DNA from 3 places in the Streptomyces sp. NPDC093149 genome. Region 1 is predicted to be linked to each of the others. Evidence: riboswitches for the same ligand, from Rfam matches in the RefSeq annotation. Region 1 holds a riboswitch; each other region holds the start of a gene.
The links. A riboswitch is a leader RNA that binds a small molecule or an ion and turns the genes downstream of it on or off. The one in region 1 is predicted to bind cyclic di-AMP.
Positions count from the first base shown of each region.

Region 2: it holds a riboswitch for cyclic di-AMP, as region 1 does, so the genes downstream of both, ACIQCZ_RS03080 (NlpC/P60 family protein) here and ACIQCZ_RS28125 (C40 family peptidase) in region 1, are expected to answer to the same signal.
Region 3: it holds a riboswitch for cyclic di-AMP, as region 1 does, so the genes downstream of both, ACIQCZ_RS33440 (peptidoglycan DD-metalloendopeptidase family protein) here and ACIQCZ_RS28125 (C40 family peptidase) in region 1, are expected to answer to the same signal.

Region 1 is NZ_JBIVON010000010.1:176,237-185,622, reverse strand. Features, by position in the region: gene ACIQCZ_RS28155 (alpha/beta fold hydrolase) at 1-499, shown strand, start outside; gene ACIQCZ_RS28150 (LysE family translocator) at 798-1,418, shown strand; gene ACIQCZ_RS28145 (hypothetical protein) at 1,586-1,723, shown strand; gene xerC (tyrosine recombinase XerC) at 1,957-3,141, shown strand; gene ACIQCZ_RS28135 (ATP-dependent Clp protease proteolytic subunit) at 3,354-3,989, shown strand; gene ACIQCZ_RS28130 (hypothetical protein) at 3,997-4,305, shown strand; cyclic di-AMP (ydaO/yuaA leader) riboswitch at 4,705-4,877, shown strand; gene ACIQCZ_RS28125 (C40 family peptidase) at 4,881-5,354, shown strand; gene ACIQCZ_RS28120 (ATP-binding protein) at 5,487-5,918, opposite strand; gene ACIQCZ_RS28115 (helix-turn-helix domain-containing protein) at 6,123-6,983, shown strand; gene ACIQCZ_RS28110 (DUF397 domain-containing protein) at 7,009-7,215, shown strand; gene ACIQCZ_RS28105 (8-amino-7-oxononanoate synthase) at 7,355-8,503, opposite strand; gene bioB (biotin synthase BioB) at 8,646-9,386, shown strand, end outside.
Region 2 is NZ_JBIVON010000001.1:625,728-635,113, forward strand. Features, by position in the region: gene ACIQCZ_RS03060 (hypothetical protein) at 1-206, shown strand, start outside; gene ACIQCZ_RS03065 (MerR family transcriptional regulator) at 584-1,375, opposite strand; gene ACIQCZ_RS03070 (ABC transporter permease) at 1,391-2,152, opposite strand; gene ACIQCZ_RS03075 (ABC transporter ATP-binding protein) at 2,149-2,958, opposite strand; gene ACIQCZ_RS03080 (NlpC/P60 family protein) at 3,672-4,820, opposite strand; cyclic di-AMP (ydaO/yuaA leader) riboswitch at 4,827-4,992, opposite strand; gene pcrA (DNA helicase PcrA) at 5,414-7,858, shown strand; gene ACIQCZ_RS03090 (M23 family metallopeptidase) at 7,933-9,386, opposite strand, start outside.
Region 3 is NZ_JBIVON010000015.1:5,017-14,402, reverse strand. Features, by position in the region: gene ACIQCZ_RS33465 (STM4014 family protein) at 1-747, shown strand, start outside; gene ACIQCZ_RS33460 (STM4013/SEN3800 family hydrolase) at 785-1,600, shown strand; gene ACIQCZ_RS33455 (STM4012 family radical SAM protein) at 1,597-2,961, shown strand; gene ACIQCZ_RS33450 (STM4011 family radical SAM protein) at 2,970-3,848, shown strand; gene ACIQCZ_RS33445 (SGNH/GDSL hydrolase family protein) at 4,180-5,025, opposite strand; gene ACIQCZ_RS33440 (peptidoglycan DD-metalloendopeptidase family protein) at 5,485-6,426, opposite strand; cyclic di-AMP (ydaO/yuaA leader) riboswitch at 6,430-6,590, opposite strand; gene ACIQCZ_RS33435 (alpha-galactosidase) at 6,881-8,980, opposite strand; gene ACIQCZ_RS33430 (tyrosine-protein phosphatase) at 9,206-9,386, shown strand, end outside.

The DNA.
Region 1 (9,386 bases):
GCTCATCGCCGCCGCGCGCCGACCCGACCTCGTCCGCTCCCTTGCCCTCATCCAGCCCTCCGCCTTCACCGCCGCCGCGCACCATCCAGTCGTCGCCGACCTCCTCGACCGGGTGCGCGACGGTGCCCCGGGCATCCCGCACGGCGTCACGCCGGAGCAGTATCTACGTGCGTCCACCGAGGGGTTGGGGATGACCATGCCCGAGCCCACGTCGCGCCGGCTCCGTGCCGTTGCCACATCCATGAGGGAGCGGCCCGTCTGGGAGGCGGAGATCCCGCTGGAAGTGGTCCGGGGCGCCGCCCTGCCGATTCTGGTGATCTGCGGAACCTGGGAGCGCGCGCCGGCCACGTATCGCGAGCACGTGGGGCTCCCCCTCATGGCCGTGGCCGAGTCCCTCACGGACTCCCTCGGGGGCCGCTTCCTGCGGGTGCCCGGTTACTACCCGCACACCCAGGAGCACGCCGCCGTCAACGCCGCCCTGCGGGAGTTCTGGGGCTGACCCGGTTCCGCATCGGCTGTCGGTCCCGCGCGGCCCACCCTTGCCCGGCGGTCCGTCTCACAAGAGCGTCCGCCAGTAGGCGTGGTGTCCGGGGTGTGTGATGGCGCAGTGGCAACGGGGGTGATCTCTTCCCCGCCCTGGCCGCCGCCGTCATCACCGTCCGCAGCCTGACCCGCCGCGCTTGGTTCACTCACCGCCGGCATACCCGCCCCCGCAGCCACCGCATCCGATGGTCTCGCCCCGCCCTCCAGGCGGGGGTTATGGACACGATCGGCAACGGGACTCCACGATGGTGCGCATGCTGAGCACCCTCTTCGCCTTTCTCGGCGCCTGCACCCTGATCGCGGCCTCGCCCGGCCCGAGCACGATGCTGATCATCCGGCAGTCCCTGCACAGCCGGCGTGCCGGTTTCCTCACTGTGCTGGGCAACGAGACCGGCGTCTTCCTTTGGGGTGCCATTGCGGCACTCGGGCTCACCGCACTGCTCGCGGCCTCCCAGTTGGCGTACGACATCATGCGGATCGCCGGTGCCGTGACTCTGGTCGGCTTCGGTGTCAAGATTCTGCTGGACGCCCGTGGCGAGCGGGGACAAGAGGAGAGCCAGGATGCACGGGCCGTGCGCTCGGGGTGGGCTTCCTACCGCTCGGGCCTGCTGCTGAACCTCGCCAACCCCAAGGCCGCAGTGTTCGCGATGTCCTTCCTGCCACAGTTCGTGCCCGCAGGCGCCCCTCATCTGCCCACCATGATCGGCCTGGCGGCTGTCTGGGCCGTCTACGAGGTCGGCTACTACGGACTATATGTATGGTTCGTCGGCCGAATGAAGAAGATCATCTCCCGAGCCGAGGTACGCCGGCGCCTCGAGCGGGTCTCCGGCAGTGTGCTGGTCCTTCTCGGTGTTCGGATGGCTGTCGAGAGCTGACGACGGCTGACGCAGTGGTCAAGTCTGACCGGACCGCCGAGGCGTGACGTGCTCAACCGTTCTTTCCGCCACTACCTACTGTTGGAAGCTCTGAGGTGCAAAGCGCATGTGGAGCATGGGCTATCTGACGCCCGGACAGATTGCCTCGGTGAGAGGCCGGGATGCGGATGCCGCACAGGTTTCCGCCGGGGCTGCTGCTCCACGGGATGCAGCTGCCCACCCGGTCGCAGAGCTCCCCCAACGCGGAGGGGTGGGAGGCGGACGCCACCGCCGACGACCTCGCCGCGATCGCCCGCACATCGTGACCTGGGCGTCCGCCGCCGCACCCGCGCCGTTCCTCACCCCGGTCGACTCGGCCTTCTCCGTCACCGGTCGCGGCAGACCACACTTCGCCGTCTCACGCGCTCTCTCACCGATCTGTGACGGGAGCACGGCCGTACGGGCCTGACCAGGCGGAAGACTTCCCGGGCAGGAGGAATCGCGGCTTAGCGTAGGCACTTCAGGAAGCCTGCTGAAGCAGGCCGGTCAAGGGGGGTGCATGCCGCAGATCAAGAAGGTCACGTTGCAGAGCGGCAAGGTCCGTTACCGCGCCGTCGTCGACATGGGCCATGACGCCCAGGGCAAGCGCAAGCAGCGCACCGTCACGATGGACACTGCCACAGAGGTGCGTGACGAGATCGCCCGCATCCGCAATCAGCGGGCGACGGGCATGTCCGTCATTCCGAGCAGGATCACGGTGTCCGAGTGGCTCGACATCTGGCTGGCCAAGAAGGCCGAGGACCTGGAGGAGAGCACGGTCCAGGGGTACAGGAACGCTTTGGTCCACGTGCATTCCTACCTCGGCTGTATGCGCCTGCAGGAACTGACGGAGGAACACGTCGAATCCATGGTCGCCTGGCTGCTCGTCGGCGCCCGCAGGCGCGGCGGCCAAGCCGGCACGGGACTGCGCCCCTCGACGGCCCAAGGGGTGCTCAGTCGCCTGAAAGAGGCCCTCGGTCGGGCCGTCGTGCGGAAGTTGGTGCATGTCAACGTCGCCGCGTACGTGAAGATCCCTCGCCGCGCCCGCAAGGAGGACAAGCGCACCAACAAGCGTCCCGCCCCGTGGAACGTCGTCGAGGTCAAGGAATTCCTTCTCGGCATCAAGGACGAACGCCTGTCAGCTCCGCTGGTACTCAGCCTCATGGGCCTGCGTCCCGCTGAGGTCGCCGGGCTGCGCTGGCAGGACATCGACTTCGACGCTCAAACGCTGGTCATCGCCAACACCAGGACGATGATCGGCAACGCCCGGGTGCTGGAGAAGGGCACCAGAACCGAGGCGGGCGAACGCACACTGCCGCTGCCGCTGCCGGTGAAGCAGGTGATGCTCGCCTATCAGGTGACGCAAGAGGCAGAGCAGATGTCGATGGGCGCGCTGTATCAGCGCTCCGGATACATGTTCGTCGACCACCTCGGCCGGCCGCTCACGACTCGCCACCTGCGTGAGGCCGCGTACTCCCTGCAGCGGAAGCTGGGGCTGCGGAAGGTCCGGCTCTACGACGCACGCCACTCGTGCCTCACGTTTCTTGCCGTCAACGGCGTGCCGGACGTCGTCCTCGCCGCATGGGCCGGACATGCCAACGCCAACTTCACCAAGCGGGTGTACGTCCACCCGAGCCACGAGGACCTCCATGTCACCTCGGGCCACCTCGCTTCTCTACTCGGCAGTGAGGGCGAAGCGGCCTGATGGCCAAGACGGCGTGACAGATTGTGAGATATGCGCCCACGGCGAACAGCTGAAACAGCTTCTGACCTGGGACTCCGAGTGGATCACTAGATTGCGCTCTCCATTCTAACCGTCTGTACGTCCTGTACATTTTTTACAGAAGCTCGCGCAGGCCCCGCACAGACCTGGATACGCGGACTGCGTACAGACCCGGAGGAGAGGCATCACCCATGCTGTTCCGTCCCAGCGCCCGCTACGTACTGCCCGAGTTCACCGAGCGCACGACCAGCGGAACCCGCACCTTCGACCCGTACTCCAAGCTGCTCGCCGAGCGGATCGTGTTCCTGGGCACCCCGGTCGACGACACCGCGGCCAATGACCTGATCGCCCAGTTCATGTATCTGGAACATGACGCTCCGGACCGACCCGTCTCCCTCTACATCAACTCCCCCGGAGGCTCGTTCGGAGCCATGTCCGCGATCTACGACACGATGGAGTACCTCACCTGCGACGTGGAGACCTTCTGCCTCGGCCAGGCCGGTTCCTGCGCCTCGGTACTGCTCGCCGCGGGCGCTCCGGGCCGACGGCACGCACTGCCGGGAGCCCGGGTCGTCGTTCAGCAACCCGCGCTCGGCGAGCCGGTGCAAGGCCAGCCTTCCGACCTGGAGATCGAGGCCCGGGAACTGGAACGCATCCGCGAGATGCTCATCACACTGCTGGCCCGCCACACCGGCCGTGACGCCGAGCAGATCGCCACCGACATCGAGCGCGACCTCATTCTCGACGCGCCGGGCGCCAAGGCGTACGGCATGGTGGACCACCTCACGCAGAACCGGAAGTCATCGCTCCCCCCACACGGCACGAGGTGAACGCCCGGTGCAGCCACCACACTTGCCACAACTGCCCGCACTGACCCGCGCCGAGGGGGATTTCATCGACCGCTACCTCGAAGTCCTCGACCAGTTGGGCCGCATCAATCCGGCCCGCGGCAGCGACACCTATGGCGCGCTGCGCGCCGCGCAGGCACTGGTGTCCCGGGCGGGCGCGCTGCGAGATGCCCTCGCTTCGATGCATGAACGCGGCGAGGCACAGATCCACGCGGGAACCCTGGCGCGGGCCCTGCGCGTACTGGACGGGGAGCGGCGGGCCGGACGCGTCACCATACCCCCCGCTCCGCCGAGTTGATCAGCCTCCACCGGCCTCGCCGCCGCCGGGTCCCGGCCGGCTCCGACGGCCCGGCCGGCAGCCTGGATTCGGCCAACTCCCGTACACGACACGCCCGGTGGGCACGTCGAAATTCCTCGCTCGTTCGGCGTAGGAAGCCCCCCTCGCGCGGGATATCTCAACTTGCGCTTTTCAGATGACCAGTGACCGGAATCAATGATTCCACCGCTGGTACGGGAGGGTTCCCGGTGAGCGACCCGGCCTCCGAATTCATCACCTCCACCCGAACGGGTCAGTCGTGAGGAGCCTCACAAATCGCTGTTTCCCCTCGGAAATCCGGCAGTCGGTGAGTCAAGATCCCTGGGACGACAAGCCCCCGCCACCGCGACGGGGCGGTCCGGGCGGACGCCGAGTCCTGCCGCCGTCCGGATGCCTGGTCGACAGAAGTGGATCGGCAGGAGTGGAGGACCCGAGCACAACGGGTCGACCGGATCACCGGTCGACCCTCGGGGTGAAGCCGCCGAGCGCGGCCGGGCAACTTCGCCAGCCCGAACCCGACAGGTCATCCTTCACAGGCGGCTGACGAAGGGTTGCGCATGACTGCGCAGGTTCATGTCCCGTCTCTGCTCGTCCGGGCCGGTACGGCCTCGGTTCTGACTCTGGCCGCCGTCGGCGGCACCATGCTCGCCCCGGGCGCCGCGCCGGAGGCCCAAGCGGCGACTCTCTCGATGAAGGCGCTGAACATCGCCGCGTCGAAGAAGGGCGCGCCGTACGGGTGGGGGGCCACCGGCCCCAGCCGCTTCGACTGTTCGGGGCTGACGGTCTATTCGTTCAAGAAGGCGGGCAGGAGGCTCCCCCGCACCGCCCAGCAGCAGTACAACAAGACCCGCCATGTATCGGCCTCGCACAGGAAACGCGGCGACCTGGTCTTCTTCCATTACGGTCGCAGCGTCTACCACGTGGGGATCTACGCCGGCCACGGCAAGATCTGGCACTCGCCGAGGACCGGTGCGGTGGTCCGGCTGGAGAAGATCTGGACGAGGAGCGTCTACTACGGGCGGGTCGGCTGATCCGTCCGGCGGATCCTGGCCGTCCTCCGGCCGCGATCCGCCGGCGGTGCACCGTCCCGTGCCGCTGACCCGCCGTCACCGGTGTGGGGGCGGTCGCCTGGCCCGACGCGGCGCGCTCGCTCCCGCCCTCGGTCAGCCCTGCACGGGGATGCTCCAGGGAAGCGCGATCCAGACCGTCTTGCCGCCGTCGGCGGTGGGGGTGACGGTGAGCCGGCCGCCGCACTCCTTGGCCAGACATCGGATGATCACCATGCCGCGCCCATTGTCCTGCTGAACGGCGGCGGGCAGCCTACGGGGCCAGCGCGGGTGGCTGTCCGTCACCCCGAGATACAGCTGTTCCTCCTGCTCCAGTCTCAGTTCCACGGTGAAGGTGGGCGACTGTCCGAAGGTGTGCTGGACGGCGTTGGTCGCGAGCTCCGAGACGATGAGGCGGATACTGTCGGCGAACTCGGTGTCGGCGGTCAGGCCCCATTCGGTGAGCACCCGGGCCACATGTTTCCGGGCCGCCGAAACCGAGGCCGGATCGCTCGGCAGAGTGAGGCTTGCTTCTTGATGGTCTGCCATGGCGAGCCGTCCCTTTCCCACCCGGACCGATGCGGGATCGGTCCCGGTTGCGCTTCGCGCCAGATTGCCATCGATGCTGCCCTCCGCGACGGCGATCCACCAAGATATGCATATATCTGTCGCTCGATGCGGTGAACCCTGCCACGCGAAACCGGATGCGGGCGCCACACTGTCCGCTCGGCACGAGAGGGAGGGAGGCCGCGCATGCAGTACGGCCCTGCGGTACGACGCCGCAAGCTCGGGGAGGAGCTCCGGAGTCTGCGCCACGCGTCAGGACTGACCAGTCGGGACGCCGCGCGGATGCTCGGCTGGCACCAGTCCAAGGTGAGCCGGATCGAGACCGGTGTCAGTGGGGTGCGCCCGGCCGATGTGGCCGGACTGATGGACGCGTACGGCGTGGACGACACCCGGCTCCGGACGCTCCTGGAGGCTCTGGCGGGCTCGGCGGGCGGTGGCGGCACCGGGTGGTGGCATGCCTATCGCGGTCTGATTCCTCCGCAGTACCGCGACTTCATCAGCCTGGAGTCGCAGGCGCGGACCGCGCGGACCCTGGAGACTTCGGTGATGCCGGGACTTCTGCAGACGGCGGACTACGCCCGCGCGGTAACCCGGGCTTCGCTGGACGGTTTACCCGCCGGCCAGTTGGACTCCCTGGTGGAGGTGCGGCTCGCCCGCCAGGGGGTGCTGCGGACCGATCCGCCGCTGCGGCTGAGCGCGGTGCTCGACGAAGCGGTGCTGCGGCGCGAGGTCGGCGGGCGCCTGGTGATGAGGAACCAGCTGCGCCATCTGGCCCGGGTGGCTCAACTGCCCCATGTGGAACTCCAGTTACTGCCGTTCTCGGTCGGCGGATATGCCGGCCTCACCGGGCCTTTCGTTATCTTCTCATTTCCGAACACTTCTGATCTGGACGTGGTAGTTCTCGACCATTTGACGAGTAGCCTCTACCTGGAGCGGAAAGAAGACCTTGAGGCGTACAGCTCGGCCTTCCGCACCATGCAGGCACATGCGCTGTCGCCGCAGCACTCGTTGGAGCTGATCGCCGCGATCGACCGCGACGGTCAGTGACCCCGGACTGCCCGAGAGGGGCGTCATGTCGGATTGCCTCGCACAGCACGAGTTACGGTGGCGGCGCAGCAGCCGCAGCACGGGCATGAACAACTGTGTGGAAGCCGCGCCGTTCGGTCACGGGCGGCTGGCCGTACGGGACTCCAAGGACGTTTCCAGGCCACCACTGCGGTTCTCCGCGGCGGCCTGGACCACCTTCGTCTCCGGCCTGCACCGGCGTTCGGCCGGCTGACGGGTACGACCGCCCACAGAGGTGGTCCGCCCGCCCCATCGGCCGGCCGATGGGGCGGTTCCGAGGGGGGAGTCCGCCCCTGTATTCGGCAGGCTGACGGCCTCCGCGGAGGAGGCCGGTCGGCACGGCCGGTCGGCCGTCAGGGCCGGTCGACGGGGGCGGTTCGCCGCACGACCGCCACAGCCGTGGCGATCTGTTCGTCGGTCAGGTCCGCCCGCGCCGTCAGCCGCAGCCGGGAGACGCCGTCCGGCACGGACGGCGGCCGGAAGCAACCCACCGCGATGCCCGCGGTGCGGCAGTCGGCCGCCCAGCGCACAGCCGCCTCCGCCGAGGGCGCCCGCACCGAGACCACGGCCGCGTCGGGGCGTGCTGCGCGCAGTCCGCCCGCCGTCAGTCCCTCGTACAGCGCGGTGGCCACGGTCCGGGCCCTGGCGGCGCGCTCCGGCTCGCGGCCGATCAGCCGCAGGCCGGCCAGGGCGGCACCCGCGGCGGCCGGTGCCAGTCCCGTGTCGAAGATGAACGTACGGGCTGTGTTGACCAGGTGTTCGATGACCGGGGCCGGGCCGAGTACCGCTCCGCCCTGGCTTCCCAGGGACTTGGAGAGGGTGAGTGTGGTGACGACTCCCTCGCCGCCGGCAAGCCCGGCGGCGGCGAGCGCACCTCGACCGCCCTCCCCCAGCACACCGAAGCCGTGCGCGTCGTCGGCGAGCAGTGCGGCGCCCTCCGCCCGGCAGACATCGGCCAGTTCGGGCAGTGGCGCGGCGTCGCCGTCGACCGAGAAGACCGAGTCGGTGACCACCAGCGCGCGCCCCGCGTGTGCCCGCAGGGTCTTGCGCACGGCATCGGGATCGGCGTGCGGCACGACGGCGGTCTCGGCCCGGGAGAGCCGGCAACCGTCCACGATCGAGGCGTGGTTGCCGGCATCGGAGACGATCAGCGAGCCACGGCCGGCGAGCGCGGTGAGGGCGGCGAGATTGGCCGCGTAGCCCGAGGACAGCACCAGTGCCGCCTCGAAGCCGCAGAAGTCGGCCAGTTGATCCTCGAACTCGGCATGCAGCGCGGTGGAGCCGGTCACGAGCCGCGATCCGGTCGCACCCCCACCCCACCGGTGCGCGGCCTCCGCAGCGGCGGCGGTGACCTCGGGGTGCCGGGTCAACCCCAGATAGTCGTTGCTCGCGAGATCCAGGAGCTCCGGTTCGGCGGGCCGGGGGCGGAGCGTGCGGACGAGTCCGGCGTCCGCACGGCGGCGCGCCTCGTCGTCGATCCAGTCGAACGGGTCGAAGGGCATAAGCGGTCCCTTTTGTAGGCAGCTCACAGAGGCTAACCGGGGGAGCAGCCGGTCATGGTGTGGCAATACACACACCCTCGACGCGCGCTGTTGTCCGGTTCCTCCTTGGCCGCGGGCCGTGCCGTAGGCCAGGATCGATGCCATGGACCTCCTGAACACGCTGGTGGACAAGGGACTGCGGCGCGAACTGCCGACCCGTGAAGAAGCTCTCGCCGTGCTGGCGACCTCGGACGACGATCTGCTCGAAGTGGTGGCCGCGGCCGGAAAGGTGCGCCGTCAGTGGTTCGGGCAACGGGTGAAACTGAACTATCTGGTCAATCTCAAGTCCGGGCTCTGCCCCGAGGACTGCTCGTACTGCTCGCAGCGGCTGGGCTCGAAGGCCGAGATCCTCAAGTACACCTGGCTGAAACCGGACGAGGCCTCGAAGGCCGCCGCGGCCGGGGTGGCGGGTGGCGCCAAGCGGGTGTGTCTGGTGGCGAGCGGTCGTGGTCCGACGGACCGTGATGTGGACCGGGTGTCGGAGACCATCGAGGCGATCAAGGACCGACACGAGGGCATCGAGGTGTGCGCCTGCCTCGGTCTGCTCTCCGACGGACAGGCCGAGCGGTTGCGTTCGGCGGGCGCGGACGCCTACAACCACAACCTCAACACGTCCGAGGGCACGTACGGCGACATCACCACCACCCACACCTATGCGGACCGGGTGGAGACCGTGCAGCAGGCGCAGGCCGCCGGGCTCTCGGCGTGCTCCGGGCTGATCGCCGGGATGGGTGAGAGCGACGCCGATCTGGTCGATGTCGTCTTCTCGCTGCGCGAACTGGACCCGGACTCGGTGCCGGTGAACTTCCTCATCCCGTTCGAGGGGACCCCGCTGGCCAAGGAA
Region 2 (9,386 bases), on a different contig from region 1:
TCACCGGGGTCGCGCTGGTCGGGCTCAACGAGGCCGACGGCCACCACGTGAACAACATCAAGATCGGGGTCAAGCTGCTGCTCCTGGTCGTCATCCTCGCACTCGTTTACGTCAAGCGGGACGAGGAGAAGGTCGACAAGGGCGCCTTCGCGGCGGTGGGCGGGCTGACGCTCGCCAACATCTTCATCGCCACGCTCTGGACCTGAGGGCCCGAGGACCTGCGGACCGCGGCCCGGCGGCCGGGGGCCGCGGTCCGGGTCCCGAGTCCTGAGCTTCGAGTGTCGCGCCCCGAGGTCTGCGGATCGCGACCGGCACGGCGCCGGGGCGGTGCCCGGCCCGGCCGGCGCGTGGACCGTCCCACGCGCCGACCGCGGGGGAGCGATGTAGGTTCTCAGCATTCTTGTCCGGTCGGGTTCCCGTGGGCCGGGCGTTCGTCATCACTTCTCATCGATTTGTCCGCGCGGCTTTCTCATTGCCGTGTCCGGTCCCTGGCGGTGGCCAGGCCGTTGGGCTGGCCCAAGAGGCGATAGGACAGCCGGCACGAGCACCCTGGACGACGTCACACCAGGACCCTGACCTGCCTTCAAGACGGCGGCAGCTCAGCGTTGAGCCTGTCGGCAGGTACTCGCTCGATGCGGGTCCAGCCACTCCAGCCACGCTCCTTCAGAATCGCCAGCACCAGTTCGGCGCCCGGTGCGGACTCAAGCATGGTTGAGTCCATCAGGGCGACGAACTGATCGTCGAAGCCGTCGGCACCCGCCTCGCCGGCCTCCACGGCGCGAATCATCAGGCGCTCCAGGACGTTGGCGACCTCGACGATCCGTGGATCGTCGGCCAGCCAGTCGGGCTCCCCGGTGAAGAAGCCGTAGAGCCTCACCATGTCGGGGTCGTCCAGCTCCTCGTGTTTCTTGGTCATCACGGAGTCGATCAGGTCCGGCACCTGCGCGGCGATCATGATCCACGCATCCCGCTCCAGCTCGATGTACCGCTCCCCGACGCCGAGACCGCGCAGTCGGTCGAGGTAGCCCACGACGCTCTGCGGAAGCGCCAGGTGCTCTCCGGCGGCGAGCCGGGCGAGCCGGCTGCGGGTGTTCTGCAGCCGCCGGATCTCGGCGCGCAGATCCTTGTCGATCTCCTGGACACCGCCGGTGAAATCCTCCGGGTCGGCATCGAGGAGTTCCTGCACCCTGGCCAGCGGCACGCCCGCATCAGCCAGGGTGCGGATCCGGATCAGTCGCACGACCGCGGCGGCATCGTAGATCCGGTACCCGGACCGGTCGCGCTCGGGCTCGGGCAGCAGCCCGACCTTGTGGTAATGGCGTACCGCCCGCACCGTCACCCCGGCGTACGCCGCAAGCTGGCTGATGGTGAGCATGGGTCTCAGACTGCCTCAGGCGATCTTCCGGCGATAGGCGGCCATCGCGAAGACGTACGCCACGACGAGGATGCCGACGCACCAGGCGAGGGCGGTCCAGATGTCGTCGCCGACCGCCCGCTGGGCGAACAGGCCGCGGATCGTGTTGACGATCGACGTCACCGGCTGGTTCTCGGCGAACCAGCGCACCGGGCCGGGCATCGTCTTTGTGGGCACGAACGCCGAGCTGACGAACGGCAGGAAGATGAGCGGGTAGGCGAACGCGCCCGCTCCCTCGACCGACGATGCGGAGAGCCCGGGGATCACGGCGAGCCAGGTCAGCGCCAGGGTGAACAAGAGCAGGATGCCTGCGACCGCAAGCCATGCCGACACTCCTGCCCCCGAGCGGAAGCCCATGAGCACAGCGACGCCCACGACGAGCACGAGCGCGATCAGGTTGGCGACCAGAGAGGTGACGACATGCGCCCACAGCACACCTGACCGCGCGATCGGCATGGACTGGAATCGCTCGAAGATCCCGCTCTTCACATCGGTGAACAGCCGGTATGCCGTGTAGGAGATGCCCGACGCGATGGTCATGAGCAGGATGCCGGGCAGCATGTAGTTCACGTACGAAACCGACCCGGTATCAATGGCGCCGCCGAACACGTAGACGAACATCAGCATCATGGCGACCGGCGTGATGGCGGTCGTGATGATGGTGTCCATGCTGCGTGTGACATGGCGCAGGGTCCGCCCCGTGAGCGCGGCAGTGTCACTGAAGAAGTACGCGGTCATCCTTGTCCCCCAGTTGTCGTGCCGGTGGTGTCGCTCTTGTCGCCGTTGCCGATGACCGCGAGGAAGATCTCCTCCAGGGTCGGCTGCTTCTCGACGTACTCGACCTTGGCAGGCGGGAAGAGTTGCTTGAGCTCGGCGAGGGTGCCGTTCACGATGATCCGACCCTGGTGGAGGATTGCTATCCGGTCGGCCAGTTGCTCGGCCTCGTCCAGATACTGCGTGGTGAGCAGCACCGTCGTTCCATGGCCGGCGAGCTCCTTGACCGCATCCCACACCTCAATGCGCGCCTCGGGATCGAGCCCGGCCGTCGGCTCGTCCAGGAAGATCACCGACGGATTCCCGATGAGGCTCATCGCGATGTCCAGCCGACGGCGCATCCCGCCGGAATACGTGGACACCTGCCGCGTGCCGGATTCGGTCAGCGAGAAGCGCCTCAGCAGGTCATCCGCGACAGTGCCCGGGTCGTTGAGGTGGCGCAGTCGGGCGACGAGTACGAGGTTCTCCCGACCGCTGAGGATCTCGTCGACGGCCGCGAACTGCCCGGTGAGGCTGATGGACTCCCGCACCTTCGCCGGTTGCGTGGCGACGTCGAAGTCTTGGACGCCGGCTGTCCCCGCGTCGGCCTTCAGGAGCGTGGCGAGGATCCTCACGGTCGTGGTCTTGCCCGCCCCGTTGGAGCCGAGCAGGGCGAAGATGTCGCCCTGTGTCACGTCGAAGTCCACGCCGCGCAGCACTTCGAGCTTCCCGTACGACTTCTCCAGACCCCGCACGCGAATCGCCGGACCGGCGATCGATTGGGTCACCATGGTCATCTGCCTCCTTCGCGGAGCTTTCCAGTCGGCTGTGAGGAAGCTCCTGCCGGAAGGATGGAGGGTTGACCCAGCGTCAAGGTCAAGCCGGCCCCGACCACGGCATCCCGATCGCTGGCGCCGGTGCGCGCTCGCACCTGGTCCAGCTTTCGGAGTCGGGGTCCGTCACGGGCCGGATCGTAGGAGCAGCACCGGCTACAACGAGTGGAGAACCCCGAAACCGCCCTGCCGGACGATCTGCACGGCAGCCTGCCGCCCGGACCAGCACCGAGTACAACAGAGGGCTGTTGCCGGGGAGTCGGTTCGCTGGGGCGATGCGGAGATCCGTGCCGCAGGGCGGGTTGTCACCGCGGCGGGTGATACGGATTCCTGCCGGATGGGGGCGGGTGCGGCCCGAGAGCAGGCGGCGTGGCCGGCAGCCGCAACCGGGACACGTGTCGTGCACTCTACGGAGCGATTCTCAGCGTTCTGTCGCAGACGACAAGTCGACGACAGAACGCTGAGAATCCGACAGGTCTGAAGCAGCCTTACAAGCGAAGAGCGGGCCTAAGGGCTGACCCGTAATCCCCGGCGGGCGCACGACGACAGCTATGGCACCTCGCCGCGTTGTCGGAACGTCCACATACATCCAGTACGCGCAAGCCCCTCCGCCTTGCGATGCACCGCATCCGACGCCGCGCGCTGATCCACCGCGGATCACGGCCCAGCCCTTAGGCCGGCCGCACGCTGCCGTAGATCGGCATGTAGTAGATCGACTCCTCGCGTACGTTCGCGCCCGGCTTCGGCGCGTGGATCATCATTCCGTCGCCCTTGTAGATGCCGACGTGGCTGATGTCGTCGTAGAAGAAGACGAGATCGCCCGGACGCAGATCCGCCGTGGCGACCTTGGTGCCGATCTTCACCTGGTCCCAGGTGGTGCGCGGGATGTCGACTCCCGCGGCCTTCCACGCGGCCTGGGTGAGTCCGGAGCAGTCGTACGAGGACGGGCCCGTCGCGCCCCAGACGTACGGCTTGCCCAGCTGGGCCCTGGCGAAGGCGAGGACCTTCTCCGCCTTGGTGGTGGCGCTGCTGTCCGAGCCGGTCCCGGCTCCCGCCCCCGTACCGCTGCCGGATCCCGCCGCCTTCGCGGCCTCCTCGGCCTTGCGGTCCGCCTCCGCCTTGGCGGCGGCCTGCTGCCGCGCCAGTTCCTCCGCCTTGCGCTCGGCCTCCGCCTCCTTCTTCCGCTCCAGCGCCGCGAGCCGCGCCTTCTCCTCGGCGGTCAGCTTCGACAGCATCGTCCGCGCCTCGCCCAGCTTCTGCTGGACGTTCTGCTTGCTGGTGCGCAGCGTGGCCTGCGTCGTGGTCAGCGTCTCCAGGCTGCGCACCGCTTCGGCGCGCTTCTTCGAGGCCTTCGCCTGCTGGGCGCGGAAGTCCGTGACCGCCTTCTGCTGCTGAGCGGTCATCCGGTTCATCAGCTGGCTCTGGTCGAAGTACGACTGGGGGTCGTCGGCCAGGAAGAATGTGGCGCTCGGCGTGAGGGACCCGGTGCGGTACTGCGCGGCCGCGTAGGCGCCGAGCGTTCTGCGGGCCTCATTGAGTTCGTCGGCGCGCTTCGCCACGTCGTCCAGGAGAGCGTCCACCTCGGCGCGCTGGGCGGCGGAGGCCTCCTTCGCCTGGTTGTACCGCTGGGTCGCGGTGCCCGCCTCCCGGTAGAGGTCGTCGACCTTCTTCTGGACGTCCTCGATGCCGGGCTTCGGAGCGGGGGCCGCCGTGGCGCTCTGCGTGGAGAGCAGGGTCACGGACGCCAGCGCGGCCGTCGTGAGACCGACGGCCGGTGTGGTGGTGCGCACCCGGGTACGCGGTTTGCGATGCGATGCCAAGACGGCATCTCCTTCCGTGGACCGCCTGCCGGGTCAGCTGTCGGGTTCGGGCGGAACGGGAGGCTGCCCTACGGTCCGAGTGGGGGATAAGGACCGATTCACCCCGGTGACGCGTATGGGTCCCCGGCTCCGGACGTCCGTGAGGGCAGCCCGGATTCGGCGCGGGAGCCCGCTCGGCGTGGTTCGCCTCAGGGGGTACGGGCCACCCGGTCGAGCACCGTAGCCAACCCGTGGTGCCGCTGTGAAGGTCGATGTTCGATATGCCCGATACGTTTTCGTGACCTCTGTGGGGCGGGGGTGGCGAGCGTGGCCGCGGCCCGGAATCCCTTACGGGGCGTGGATGTCCGCTCTCTTTGCGTGCCCGGCGGGCGGATGCGGTGCGCCGAGCGGCAGTCACATGTCGGTGCGGCGACCCGAGGGCTGTCCCGCGGTCCCTGGTGGATCAGCACGCGGCGCCGGATGCGGTGCGTCGCAAGGCGGAGGGACGTCCGCATACTGGATGCATGCGGACGTTGCGGCGACGCGGCGAGGCGTCGTAGCTGTCGTCGTTCGCCCGCCGGGGATCACGGGACAGCCCTTAGACTCGACAAGCGATGAGCAGCCTCTTTGACGACAGCTTCCTGGCCGGCCTCCAGCACTCGGAGGAAGAGCCCCCGCCGCCCCCCGAGGACTCCGCACCTGAAGCGGTGCCGGAGGGCCTCTTCGAGGGCGTCTTCGACGGGCCCCCGCCGCCCAGGGACGCGTACTACCGTGACGGCGCGCACCGCCCCGTCGTCGACTCCGCGGCGCTCCTCGACGGGCTGAACACCGAACAGCGCGCCGCGGTGGTCCATGCCGGCTCCCCCCTGCTCATCGTCGCCGGGGCGGGCTCCGGCAAGACCCGGGTGCTGACCCACCGGATCGCCCACCTCCTCGCCGAGCGCGGGGTGCACCCCGGCCAGATCCTGGCGATCACCTTCACCAACAAGGCCGCGGGCGAGATGAAGGAGCGCGTCGAACAGCTCGTCGGACCGCGCGCCAACGCCATGTGGGTCATGACCTTCCACAGCGCGTGCGTACGCATCCTGCGCCGCGAGTCGAAGAAGCTCGGCTTCACCTCGTCGTTCTCGATCTACGACGCCGCCGACTCCAAGCGGCTGATGGCCCTGGTCTGCCGCGATCTCGACCTCGACCCGAAGCGCTTCCCGCCGAAGTCGTTCACGGCCAAGGTCTCCAACCTGAAGAACGAACTGATCGACGAGGAGACCTTCGCCGGCCAGGCCGCGGACGGTTTCGAGAAGACCCTCGCCCAGGCCTACGCGATGTACCAGTCCCGGCTGCGCGAGGCCAACGCGCTGGACTTCGACGACATCATCATGACGACGGTCCACCTGCTGCAGGCGTTCCCCGACGTCGCCGAGCACTACCGCCGCCGCTTCCGGCACGTCCTGGTCGACGAGTACCAGGACACCAACCACGCCCAGTACACCCTCGTACGCGAACTGGTCGGCCCGGCCGGCGAGCGCGACGCCCCCGCCGAGCTGTGCGTCGTCGGTGACGCGGACCAGTCGATCTACGCGTTCCGCGGCGCGACCATCCGCAACATCCTCCAGTTCGAGGAGGACTACCCGAACGCGACGACGATCCTGCTGGAGCAGAACTACCGCTCCACGCAGACGATCCTGTCCGCCGCCAACGCGGTCATCGAGCGCAACGAGAGCCGCCGCCCCAAGAACCTCTGGACGAACGCCGGCACGGGCGCCCGGATCACCGGCTACGTCGCCGACACCGAGCACGACGAGGCCCAGTTCGTTGCCGACGAGATCGACCGGCTGACCGACGCGGGCGACGCCAAGGCCGGCGACGTCGCGATCTTCTACCGTACGAACGCGCAGTCCCGGGTCTTCGAAGAGATCTTCATCCGCGTCGGCCTGCCCTACAAGGTCGTCGGCGGCGTGCGCTTCTACGAGCGCAAGGAGGTCCGGGACGTCCTGGCCTACCTCCGGGTTCTCGCCAACCCCGAGGACACCGTCCCGCTGCGCCGCATCCTCAATGTGCCCAAGCGCGGCATCGGTGACCGCGCCGAGGCGATGATCGACGCGCTGTCCCTGCGCGAGAAGATCACCTTCCCGCAGGCGCTGCGCCGGGTCGACGAGGCGTACGGCATGGCAGCGCGGTCGGCCAACGCCGTCAAGCGGTTCAACACCCTGATGGAGGAGCTGCGCACGATCGTCGAGTCCGGCGCGGGCCCGGCCGTGGTCCTGGAGGCCGTCCTGGAGCGGACCGGTTACCTCGCCGAGCTCCAGGCGTCCACCGACCCGCAGGACGAGACCCGGATCGAGAACCTCCAGGAACTCGCCGCCGTCGCCCTCGAATTCGAGCAGGAGCGCGGCGAGGCCGGTGAGGAAGGCGCGGGCACGCTCGCCGAGTTCCTGGAGCGGGTCGCGCTCGTCGCGGACTCCGACCAGATCCCGGACGAGGACGAGGACGGCTCCGGCGTCATCACGCTGATGACGCTGCACACCGCCAAGGGCCTCGAATTCCCGGTGGTGTTCCTGACGGGCATGGAGGACGGCGTCTTCCCGCACATGCGCGCGCTCGGCCAGGTCAAGGAGCTGGAGGAGGAGCGGCGGCTCGCGTACGTCGGCATCACCCGTGCCCGCGAGCGGCTCTACCTGACCCGGGCGGCGATGCGCAGTGCCTGGGGTCAGCCCTCGTACAACCCGCCGTCCCGGTTCCTGGAGGAGATCCCGGACCAGCACCTGGAGTGGAAGCGGACCGGTCCGATGGCGGCCCCGGCCGGGCCGACGTCGGGGATCACCTCGTCGTTGTCCTCGTCGCGTGCGCGGTCCGGCCCCTCGGGCTTCGCGACCCGGCGGACCTCGGACAAGCCGACGATCACGCTGGTGGTCGGGGACCGCGTGACGCACGACCAGTTCGGGCTGGGCACGGTGACGGCGGTCGAGGGGATCGGCGACCAGGCGAAGGCGACGGTCGACTTCGGGGACGAGCGGCCGAAGAAGCTACTGCTGCGGTACGCACCCGTCGAGAAGCTGTAGGCGGGCCGGCGGCCGGAGCCGTCGCGCGGCCGCCGACCGCCGGCCGCGCGACGGCGGGGCGGGCGGCGGCCGGCTCAGTTCGGGTTGACGCCGTGGCTGCGGAGCCAGGGGAGCGGGTCTATGGCCGCGCCCCCGCCGGGCCGCACCTCGAAGTGCAGGTGCGGGCCGGTCGAGTTCCCCGTGTTGCCCGAGTACGCGATGACGTCACCGGCCTTGACCGCACCCGAACGGATCCTGGTGCTGCTCAGGTGGCAGTACCAGGTCTCGGTCCCGTCGGCCGTGGTGACGATGGCCATGTTCCCGTAGGCGCTGTTCCACTGGGTGCGTACGGTGCCGTCGGTCGCGGCCATGACGGGGGTGCCGTACGAGACGGGGAAGTCGATGCCCGTGTGCACGGACATCCAGTTGACGCCCGCCTGGCCGAAGTACGCGCTGAGGCCGTGCTGCGCGACCGGCATGACGTACTTGGGGCGCAGCGCCTCCTTGCGGGCGGCCTCTTCCTCGCGCTTCTTCTTCTCGGCGGCCTGCCGTTCCCTCAGGTCGATGCGCTCCTGGGTGCGGCTGACACGGTCGCCGAAGTTCTCGGCGTCGGCGCGGAGGTTGGCGAGCTGGGTGTCCAGCTTGTTGTTGGCCGCGACCGGTTTGATGGAACCGGGGTCGGCCGCCGCCATCGTCGTGGTGCTGTCGTCCTTCTTGTCCTCGCCGCCCAGACCGCTGACGGAGGCCGCGGCGATGCCGGCCACGCTCATCACGCAGGCGGAGGGAACGGCGACGGTGAGGAGTGCGGAACGCTTCGCGGGGGAACGCCGCCGACTGCGGCTGCCGCCGCCGTTGCGCGTCGCGGTGCGGCCGAGGGGGCTGTGGGCGGCGGGTACGGTGTCGACGGCAGTGATTTCCGTGCCGTCGTCGATGTCGTCCGCCGCGGCTTCGTGACCGTCGGCGCCATGGCTGTCGGTGCCGTGTCCGTCGGTTTCGAAGTCCGCTTCCGGGAGGCTGAACTCGGCGGTGGTGTGGGGTTCGTGCGCGGCGAAGTCGAAGGAGTCCTGATCGGCGTAGGGCTCGTACGGCTGGTGCGTTCCGCGCGCCCCGTGCGCCGTGTGTGCCTCTTGCGCTTCGTATGCCTCGTGTGACGACGGCGCCTCGTGCAACACCTGTGCGGTTTGGGTGGTTTGCGCGGTTTGCTGTTCGTGCTCGGGCGTGGCGCCGGTGTTCCAGGCGGTGGCGTCGTACGCGCCGGTGTCGTAGGCGGCCGTGCCGGCCGTCGCCCACTGGCCGGTCCCGTACCAGCCGTTGGTGTCCCACTGGCCCGTGGACTCCGGGGTGCCGCCCTGTGCCGGGACGTCGGTGAAGGCGGTGACGGTGGCCGTGGTCCCTGCCGTGCCGTAGTCGGCGTCGGACGTCCAGGCGGTCGTGGTGTCGTACGCCGGACCCGCGGCGTACTGCGACGGGGGCTGCGTCGCGTACGGGGCGTAGGCGTCGTACGAGGCGGTCGGGTGTGCGCCCGTGTCCCACTGCGTGGAGTCGTAGT
Region 3 (9,386 bases), on a different contig from region 1:
TCCGGTGTGCCCGTGCCCGCGTCGCCGACCTCGGGGGCGGCCGCCCCCGTGCTGCGCGACTGGGCGGACGTGCGCGACCGGATGGCGGCGCTGGGCATGCCCAGGGTCTTCGTGAAGCTCGCGCACGGCTCGTCCGCCTCCGGGGTCCTGGCCGTGGAGACGGCCGGGCCCGGCCGGATCAGGGCGACCACCTCGGTGGATCGTGACCCGGCCGGCCGGCTCTTCAACTCCCTGCGGGTGCGCCGCTGCACGACGGAACAGGAGATCGCGGCGATCGTCGACGCGCTCGCACCGGACGGGCTGCATGTCGAACGCTGGCTGCCCAAGGCCACGCAGCGTGGCCGCGCGGCGGATCTGCGGGTCGTGGTGGTGGCCGGCCGGGCCACCCACGCCGTCGTGCGCACCAGCCGCTCCCCCATGACCAATCTTCACCTCGGCGGCGAACGCGGAAGTCTCGACGACGTCCGTGCGGCCGTCGAGACCGCGGGCGGCAGCTGGGCGGAGGCCCTGGCCGTGTGCGAACGGGCCGCGGCTTGCTTCCCGGACACGCTGTGCGTGGGCGTGGACCTGCTGCCCACGGCCGGCTGGCGGCGCTTCGCCGTCGGCGAGGTCAACGCCTTCGGTGATCTGCTGCCGCGGCTGACCGGACTTCCCGGCAGCGGCGCCGAGGGCCTGGACACCTATGCGGCGCAGGTCGCCGCCGTACTGAACAGAGCAAGGAACCACCGTGCGAACGCCACTGCCTGACACCGCGCCCGCCCCCGCCGAGGCCCGGAACCCGGACATGAGCGAGATCGTGGGCAGCCACGATCTGCTGCTCGTCACCCTCGACACCCTGCGCTACGACGTGGCGGCCGAACTCGCCGCCGCCGGACGCATCCCCCATCTGGCGCGCCATCTGCCGGGCGGGGTCTGGGAGAAGCGGCATGCGCCCGGCAGCTTCACCTACGCCTCCCACCAAGCGATCTTCGCGGGATTCCTGCCGACACCGGTCGGCCCCGGGCCGCACCCGCGGCTGTTCGCGGCACGCTTCGCGGGCAGCGAGTCCACGGCTTCGGGCACCTTCGTCTTCGACACCCCCGATCTGCTGTCCGGCCTCGCCGAAGTGGGCTACCGCACGGTGTGCATCGGCGGCGTCGGCTTCTTCAACCGACAGGGGCCGCTCGGTTCCGTGCTGCCCGGCATGTTCCAGGAGAGCCACTGGGAACCGGAGTTCGGTGTGGCGTCGCCCACCTCGTTCGAGGCCCAGGTGGCCCGTGCCGAGCAGGTCGTCGCCGAACTCCCCGCCGAGCAGCGTCTCTTCCTCTTCGTCAACGTGGCCGCTCTGCACCAGCCGAACTGGTTCCACCGACCGGGGGCCACGCGCGAGGCGGGCGATTCCCGCGCCACCCATGCCGCCGCACTGGAATACGTCGACGCCCACATCGGCCGGCTCCTCGCCGCCGCGAGCAGCCGACGCCGCTGTTTCGCCATCGTCTGCTCCGATCACGGCACGGCCTACGGGGACGACGGCTACACCGGTCACCGGCTCGGCCACGAGTCCGTCTGGACCGTTCCGTACGCGCATTTCTTCCTGGAACCGGGGGTCACCGCACCATGAGCCGCACCACGACCGTCGCGCACACCACCCGCCCGTACCAGAGCTATGTCTATGCCTATCCGCACAAGACCGCCTATCGCCCCCTCGTCGAGCGGCCGGCGCTGCGCGAGCTGTGGGCGGCCGAACGCAAGGACGCGCTCTCGCTCTATCTCCACATACCGTTCTGCGAGGTCCGCTGCGGCTTCTGCAACCTCTTCACCCGGATCGGCGCCCCCGACGAGCTGACGACCCGGTATCTCGACGCGCTCGACCGGCAGGCCGCCGCCGTCCGCGACGCACTGGGCGACGCCGATCCGGTGCGGTTCGCGGCGGCGGCGTTCGGCGGAGGCACTCCCACGTTCCTGACGGCGGCGGAGCTGGAGCGGCTCTGCGACATCGCGGAGAAGCGGATGGGTGCCGATCTTTGGTCCGTCCCGCTGTCGGTCGAGACCTCGCCGTCGACCGCGACGGCCGACCGGCTGGCGGTCCTCGCCGATCGCGGGACGACCAGGATCAGCATCGGCGTGCAGAGCTTCGTCGAAGCCGAGGCGCGTGCCGCCGTACGACCGCAGCGCCGCGCCGAGGTGGAGAGGGCGCTGGACCGGATACGCGCAGCCCGCATCCCGATCCTCAACATCGACCTGATCTACGGCATCGACGGGCAGACCGAGGAAAGCTGGCGCACCTCGCTGGACGCGGCGCTCGGCTGGCGGCCGGAGGAGCTGTACCTCTACCCGCTGTACGTCCGCCCGCTGACCGGTCTGGGACGGCTCGGCACCGACGGCGAGGCGGCGGCGGACGCCTCCTGGGACGAACAGCGGCTGCGGCTGTACCGCGCGGGCCGGGACCATCTCCTGGCCCACGGCTACGAGCAGGTGTCCATGCGGATGTTCCGCCGTTCCGACGCCCCCCGGACGGACGGCCCGGACGACTACGCCTGTCAGACCGACGGCATGATCGGCCTGGGGTGCGGCGCCCGCTCGTACACCACGGGTCTGCACTACTCGTTCGACTACGCGGTGGAGATGCGGGAGGTACGGGCGATCATCGACGGCTACACCGCGACCGAGGACTTCTCACGCGCCGAGGTCGGCCGGTACGTCGACGGCGACGAGGCCCGCCGGCGCCATCTCCTGCAGTCGCTCCTGCAGGCCGATGGGCTGCGCCCGGCCGACTACCGGGAGCGGTTCGGCAGCTCCCCGGCCGACGACTTCCGCACCGAACTGGCCCGGTTCGAGGCACGTGGCTGGCTCGACGCGGCGGCCGGTGCGTCCGGCCTGCTGCGGCTCTCCCCCGAGGGCCTGGCCCACTCCGACGCACTGGGCCCGGAACTCTTCTCCCCCGGCGTGCGGGCCGCGATGGCCGCGTACGAACTGAAGTGAGCGTGCCCATGGACCTGACCATCCTCTATCGCGGCCCGCTCGCGTCCTGCGATTACGACTGCCCGTACTGCCCGTTCGCCAAGCGGCGGGACAGCCGGGAGCAGTTGCGTGCCGACCGCGCCGCACTGGAGCGGTTCACGGCGTGGGCTGCCGCGCAGACCGGCGACCGGCTCTCGGTCCTGTTCACGCCGTGGGGCGAGGGTCTGGTCCGCTCCTGGTACCGCCGTGCGCTGGTGGAGCTGGCGCGGCTGCCCCACATCGGCCGGGTCGCGATCCAGACCAACCTCAGCAGCCGTACGGGCTGGCTGGCCGAGGCGGGTGACGCCGGTCGCGAGAAGATCGCGCTCTGGTGCACGTACCACCCGGGGCAGACGCCGTACGAGCGGTTCCTGACCAAGTGCCGGGAACTGACCGCGCTCGGCATCCGCCACAGCGTCGGGGTCGTCGGTCTCGACGGCCATCTCGACGAGGCGCGACGGCTGCGGGCCGCGCTGCCGGACGAGGTCTATCTCTGGGTGAACGCCGCCGAGGGGCACAGCTACACGGACCAGGAGGCGGATCGCTGGACGGCCCTCGACCCGCTCTTCCCGTACAGCAGGCATCCGCACCGGTCGGCCGGGCTGCCCTGCCGGACGGGCGAGTCGGTCATCTCGGTGGACGGTGACGGCACGGTGCGCCGCTGCCATTTCGTCCCGGCGGAGCTGGGCAACCTCTACGACGGAAGCTATCGCCGCTCGCTCGGCCCGCGGGCCTGTCCGCTCGCCGTCTGCGACTGCCACATCGGCTATGTGCATCTGGAGACGCTGCCGCTGTACGACGTCTTCGCGGGCGGAGTGCTGGAGCGGATACCGGCACCCCCGTTGTCGTCCCTCGCCGGACGGTCCTGAACCTCAGGACCGTCCGGCGAACGAGGGAACCACAGGTGGCGTGGCGGACGCCCCCTGACGGGCGGCTCACTGCCCGACAGGGCAGTACGCCTGCACGTGCGACCAGTACGCCCGTGCGTACCGGGTGCCGCGAGCCGGTGAAACCTTCCGGTCACAGGGCAATACAGCTGGTGCTGTGGCCGGAAAGGTTTGCCGGGAGGCTCGCGGCGTCCGGTGCGGTGCGTCGCAAGGGGGAGGATCGCCCTCGTACGGGACGTACTCGGGTGATGCGACAACGCGGCGAGGTGCCGTGCCGGGCGTCGCGAGCCGGTGAACCTTTCCGGTCGCAGCACTAGAGCGGCAGGAGGTCCGGCCGCTTCGCCTCGACGTGGTCGCCGGAGGACTCGCCCCGCAGCCGACGGCCGATCCACGGCACCAGGTACTCGCGCGCCCAGTGGATGTCGTCGCGCCGGACTTCGAGCGTGCCGCGCTGTGCCTGCGGGGGCCATTCCTGGTCGGGGTCGGCCGGCACGTCGAGGCCGAGGACCTGGGCGGCTCGCAGCGCGACCCTGGTGTGTCCCTCGGGCGACAGATGGAGCCGGTCGTCGTCCCAGGCGCGCCTGTCCTGAACGGACCGCAGCGACCACAGGTCGAGGACCGGGCAGTCGTAACGGTCGGCGATGGACCGCACATGGGCGGTGTAGGTGGCGATCTTGCCGCGCAGATGGCGCAGCACGGGAACGCCACGGGTGTCGAAGCCGGTGGTGACCAGGACGGTGCCGACCGATCCGGTCAGCTCCGCCACCGCACGCTCGAAGCGCTCGGCGACGTCGTCGGGGTCGGTGCCGGGCCTGATGATGTCGTTGCCGCCCGCGCAGAAGCTGACCAGGTCGGGTGCGAGCTCCTTGGCGCGCGGCACCTGCTCCTCGACGATCTGGTCCAGGAGTCGTCCGCGTACGGCGAGATTGGCGTACCTGAAATTCCCGTGCGCGGAGCCTTCGGTGTCCGTCGCCGTACCGGGGTCCGGGAGCTGGTCCGCGAGAAGCACCGCGAACCGGTCCGCCCAGCCGACAAAGGTTCCGTCCGGGCCGGGGTCGCCGACCCCCTCGGTGAAGCTGTCGCCAATCGCCGCGTACGACCCGATGACACCATGTCGGTTGATGACGCCACGTTGATTATTTCTCGAATCGTCTGCCACAAACGCTTATCCTGCACCGCCGAATGTGACCTACGCGACCGTAATAAGGGGTTGACGGGTGGTGAGATAGACCACCCGGTCAGGTTTCGGTAAAGAGGGAATAAGACCGACCGACACATGGGGGGGTGGAAGAAGAAGCGCGGCTGGGTGCGTGCGGCTGCAAGGCGGAGGAGGGAGGCAACGCGGAGGGGGCCCCTCCCATGCCTTTCGGGCTATGGGGGAGTTGTCGACCGACGACAACGCCGCAAATGCGCGTGCCCAGCCGCGCGACGCCGCCTCCCATGTGCCGGTCGGTCTGAGCAGAAGGGGTGGTGCGCCGCCGCGCACCACCCCTTCTGTGTGGCTCGGGTCACCCCCAGGTCCTTTCGCCCGGATCACGCCGGTCTCGCGTGCCCGGCACGCCGATCCGGCCCGATCCGGACGAAGGACGCCGGTTGTTCAACTGCCCGGCTGCTCGGCTCAGACGTAGATGCCGTGCGAAGCCAGGAAGGCGATCGGGTCGATGTCCGAACCGTACGCCGGGCCCGTGCGGACCTCGAAGTGCAGGTGCGGTCCGGTGGCGTTGCCGGTGGCGCCGGAGAGGCCGACCTGCTGACCGGTGCTCACGGACTGGCCCGCCGACACGGAGATCGAGGACAGGTGACCGTACTGCGAGTAGTGGCCGTCGGCGTGCTTGATGACGACCTGGTTGCCGTACGCGCCACCCCAGCCGGCGGTGACGACCGTGCCGGAGGTGATGGCCTTCACGCTGGTACCGGTGAAGACGGGGAAGTCGATCCCGGTGTGGCTGCCGCTGGACCAGTTGGAGCCGGAGGCGCGGTAACCGGTGGTGTGGTTGCCGGGGACCGGGTGGACGTAGCCGGAGCTGCTGCGCTGGGCGGCCGGGGCGGAGGTCTTGGACTCCTTGGCCGGGGCGGACTTGGCCGGGGCGGACTTCTCCACGACCGACGAGGGAACCGAGGGGGCCTTCGAGGGGAGGGCCGATCCCGCACCGGCGCCGGTGGCCGCGTCGTCGGCCGACGCCTTGCCGCCGAGCGTCAGCTTCATGCCCGGGAAGATCAGGCCGGGGTCGTCACCGACGACCTCACGGTTGTCCTGGTACAGCTTCTGCCAGCCGCCCTCGATCTTGTGCTCGGCGGCGATCTTCGACAGGTAGTCGCCGGAGACGACGGAGTAGGTCGTGGTGGCGGGCTGCTGCTGCGCGACCGGCCGGGCCGGGGCGGCGTGCGCGGCAACGGAGGCGGACTGCGCGGCGGCGGCCGGGGCGGCCTGTTCCGCGGCGTGGGCACCGGTGGCGCCGAGCAGCGGCAGCGCGATGACGGCGCCACCGGCGCCTGCGGCGACGACACCACGGGCGATGACGCTGGACTTCGTACGACGATGCTTACCCGATATGGGCATGGGGTGTTTCCTCTCCGGCGCCTGCGAGGTGAGCTGTCGGGTTCGGGCTGGAGATGCCCGGCCGCGCCGAGCGCGACTTCACCCCGAGCCGGCCGGATTTCTCCGATCGGCGGCCTACCTGGTTCCCCCGCTCCTGCCACACGATGAGTGGGTGCGAATTCCGGGCGGCGGCAGGATTAGGCGGTCCGACCGGATTGACGGCGACCGTAAGCGAGTCGGGACGGCGAGAACAAGCCACCGGTTCCGCACCGGAATCCGCGCCGTGAATTCGGCGCGGAATTCCGGTCACACTCCGTGGATCAAGGATCTTGAATTTCCGCGCCGCGCACGGAATACCCGACCACCCCGTCGGCACACACCGTCACGGATATGATCCCGCTCACGAGAGGACGGCCATCTACCCGACAAACAGTGCGAGTTCGTACGAAATCTGCGCATTACGGACATGGCATGTTCATCGCTCGCGCCGCAGCCTCAGGACCCCCGCGTCGAGATCCCCACGAAGCCCGGTGTGCAGCCCCTGGTGCAGCAGCACCGAGCCGTGGTGCACCGCCCCGGTGTCCAGGCAGGTGTACGTCGCCGCGGGGTCGAGCCCGCGCAGCCTGAGGGCCGGGGGGCGCTCCCCGTACCTCTGCGCCTCCAGCCACATCAGGACCACGCTCTCCTCCCCGTGGACGTACTGGACCGCACCGAGTCCGCCCCGCGGGGCGCGCAGCCGGTACAGGGAGCCGTGCTGCACCACCGACCGGATCTCCTTGTAGAGACCCACCCAGTCCCGCGCCTCGGCGAGTTCCCCCTCACTCCATTCGGTGAGGTCCCCGCCGATCCCGAGCACACCGGCCATCGCGCTCACGAAGCGGAAGCGCAACGAGCTGACCCGGTCGTTGAGCTGGACGTTCGGACTGTCGGTGACCCAGGCGGCCATCACCCGGGCCGGATGGATCTGGCCGAAGCCCTCCTGGATGGCGAGGCGGTCGAGCGGGTCGGTGTTGTCGGAGGTCCATACCTGGTCCGTACGGGACAGAATCCCCAGATCGATCCGGCCGCCGCCGCCCGAGCAGGACTCGAAGGCGACCGAGGGGTGCGCGGCCCGGAGTCGGTCGATCAGCTCGTAGAGGGCGTGCACATGCTCGATCCAGAGCTTCTGCGGATACTCCTCGCCGGGCCAGCCCGCATCCGTGAAGGAGCGGTTGAAGTCCCATTTCACATAGTCGACGGGCGCACTGGAGAGCAGCGTGTCCAATTGCCCGTAGAGATGTTCCCGCACATCGGTGCGGGCCAGATTGAGCACCAGCTGATTACGGAACTCGGTACGGGTCCGGCCGGGGAAGTGCTGCACCCAGTCCGGGTGTGCACGATAGAGATCGCTGTCGGCATTGACCATTTCCGGCTCGACCCAGATGCCGAACTGCATACCGAGACGGTGCACTTCGTCGGCGAGCGGCTTCAGCCCGCCGGGGAAGCGGTCCGGATTCGGCGTCCAGTCCCCGAGCCCCGCCCGGTCACTGGTGCGCCGGCCGAACCACGCGTCGTCCACGACGAACAGCTCGACCCCCATCGCGGCGGCCCGCTCGGCGAGGGCGCGCTGCTGCTCCTGCGAGATGTCGAAGCCGGTCGCCTCCCAGGAGTTGTAGAGCACCGGCCGCAGACTCTCGGCGTCCGGGATCACATGGGCCAACTGCCAGGCGTGCCAGGCCCGGCTCGCCCCGCCGAACCCCTCCGCGCTCCACAGCCCGGCGAAGACGGGTGTGACGTAGGACTCCCCCGGTCCGAGCAGCAGCAGCCCGGAGTCGTCGTAGCCCGCACCGCCGGTGATCTGCACGAGCCCGTCGGGGAGCCGCTGCACGGAGATCCGCCACGACCCGGACCAGCCGAGCGCGCATCCGTACACCTCCCCGCTCTCCTCGGTCGCCGCCCCGTCGGCATCGAGTGCGACCCACGGCAGGTACTGGTGGCCCGTATGGCCACGCCTGCTGGAGATGACGCTTTCGCCGTACGTCAGCTCCGCCCGTGCGAGCCGGGACTCCGCCGCCCAGCGGCCGTGCAGTCGGCTCAGCCGCCAGCCGTCGCGGGCGGGCAGCGCCCAGGCGGCGGCATCGGCGCGCAGCAGTTCCAGCGGCGGGCCGTCGGGGCCGGCGTGGGCGACGGTGGCCCAGCGCTCGATCACATCGGAGTCGTTCCGCATCCGGTAGTGCAGCGTGAGCGCGAGCCGGTGCACGGAGTCGGTGAAGCCGATGCGGAGTTCGTCCCCGTCCACCACGGCATCGGCAAAGGCCCACTCCGTGCCACGGACCTCGGAGGTGCGCACCGAGAGAGCCGGGCGGACGAACCGCGGGCCGCCCTCCACGGGGTACTCCTCACGGCCGTCGAGCCAGGACTCGAACCCCCTGGCCGGTGGTTCCGGCGCCGATGCCAGGGCCTCGGCCGCGGCAAGGGAGATCCGCGGCCCCCAGTGGAGATGGATCAGTTCGTCCCGCTCGGTGATGCGCAGTGCGTAGCTGCTGCTCGCCCCCGTGAGCAGCCAGGTCCGGCCCTTGTCGCCAGTCTCGATCATCACTCCCCCACATTCCAACACTTCCGCACATCATCGACCGTCGTCGGGCAGACGGGCAACGGTCTCGCGACGAATTCACCGGACGGATTCACCACCGGAGCAAGGAGGTTCACGAGGTATCGACAAGGAATGGCCGAGATGATTGCCTGAGGAATCAATGTCGTATCGTCGCGGAAGTGGCCTTGTCGGCGACTCGCGTCGACGCCAGACACCCCAGGAGTCCCTGTGACGCAGCAGTTGCCGCAGATCCCGTCGACGGAACCCGAACTGGCGGGTGTCCGCAATTTCCGCGATGTGGGCGGACTGCCCACCGCTGACGGCCGGCGGGTGCGGTACGGACGGCTCTTCCGCAGTGGTCACCTCGCGCACGCCACCGCCGAGGACGCCGCGTTTCTCGGCGGTCTCG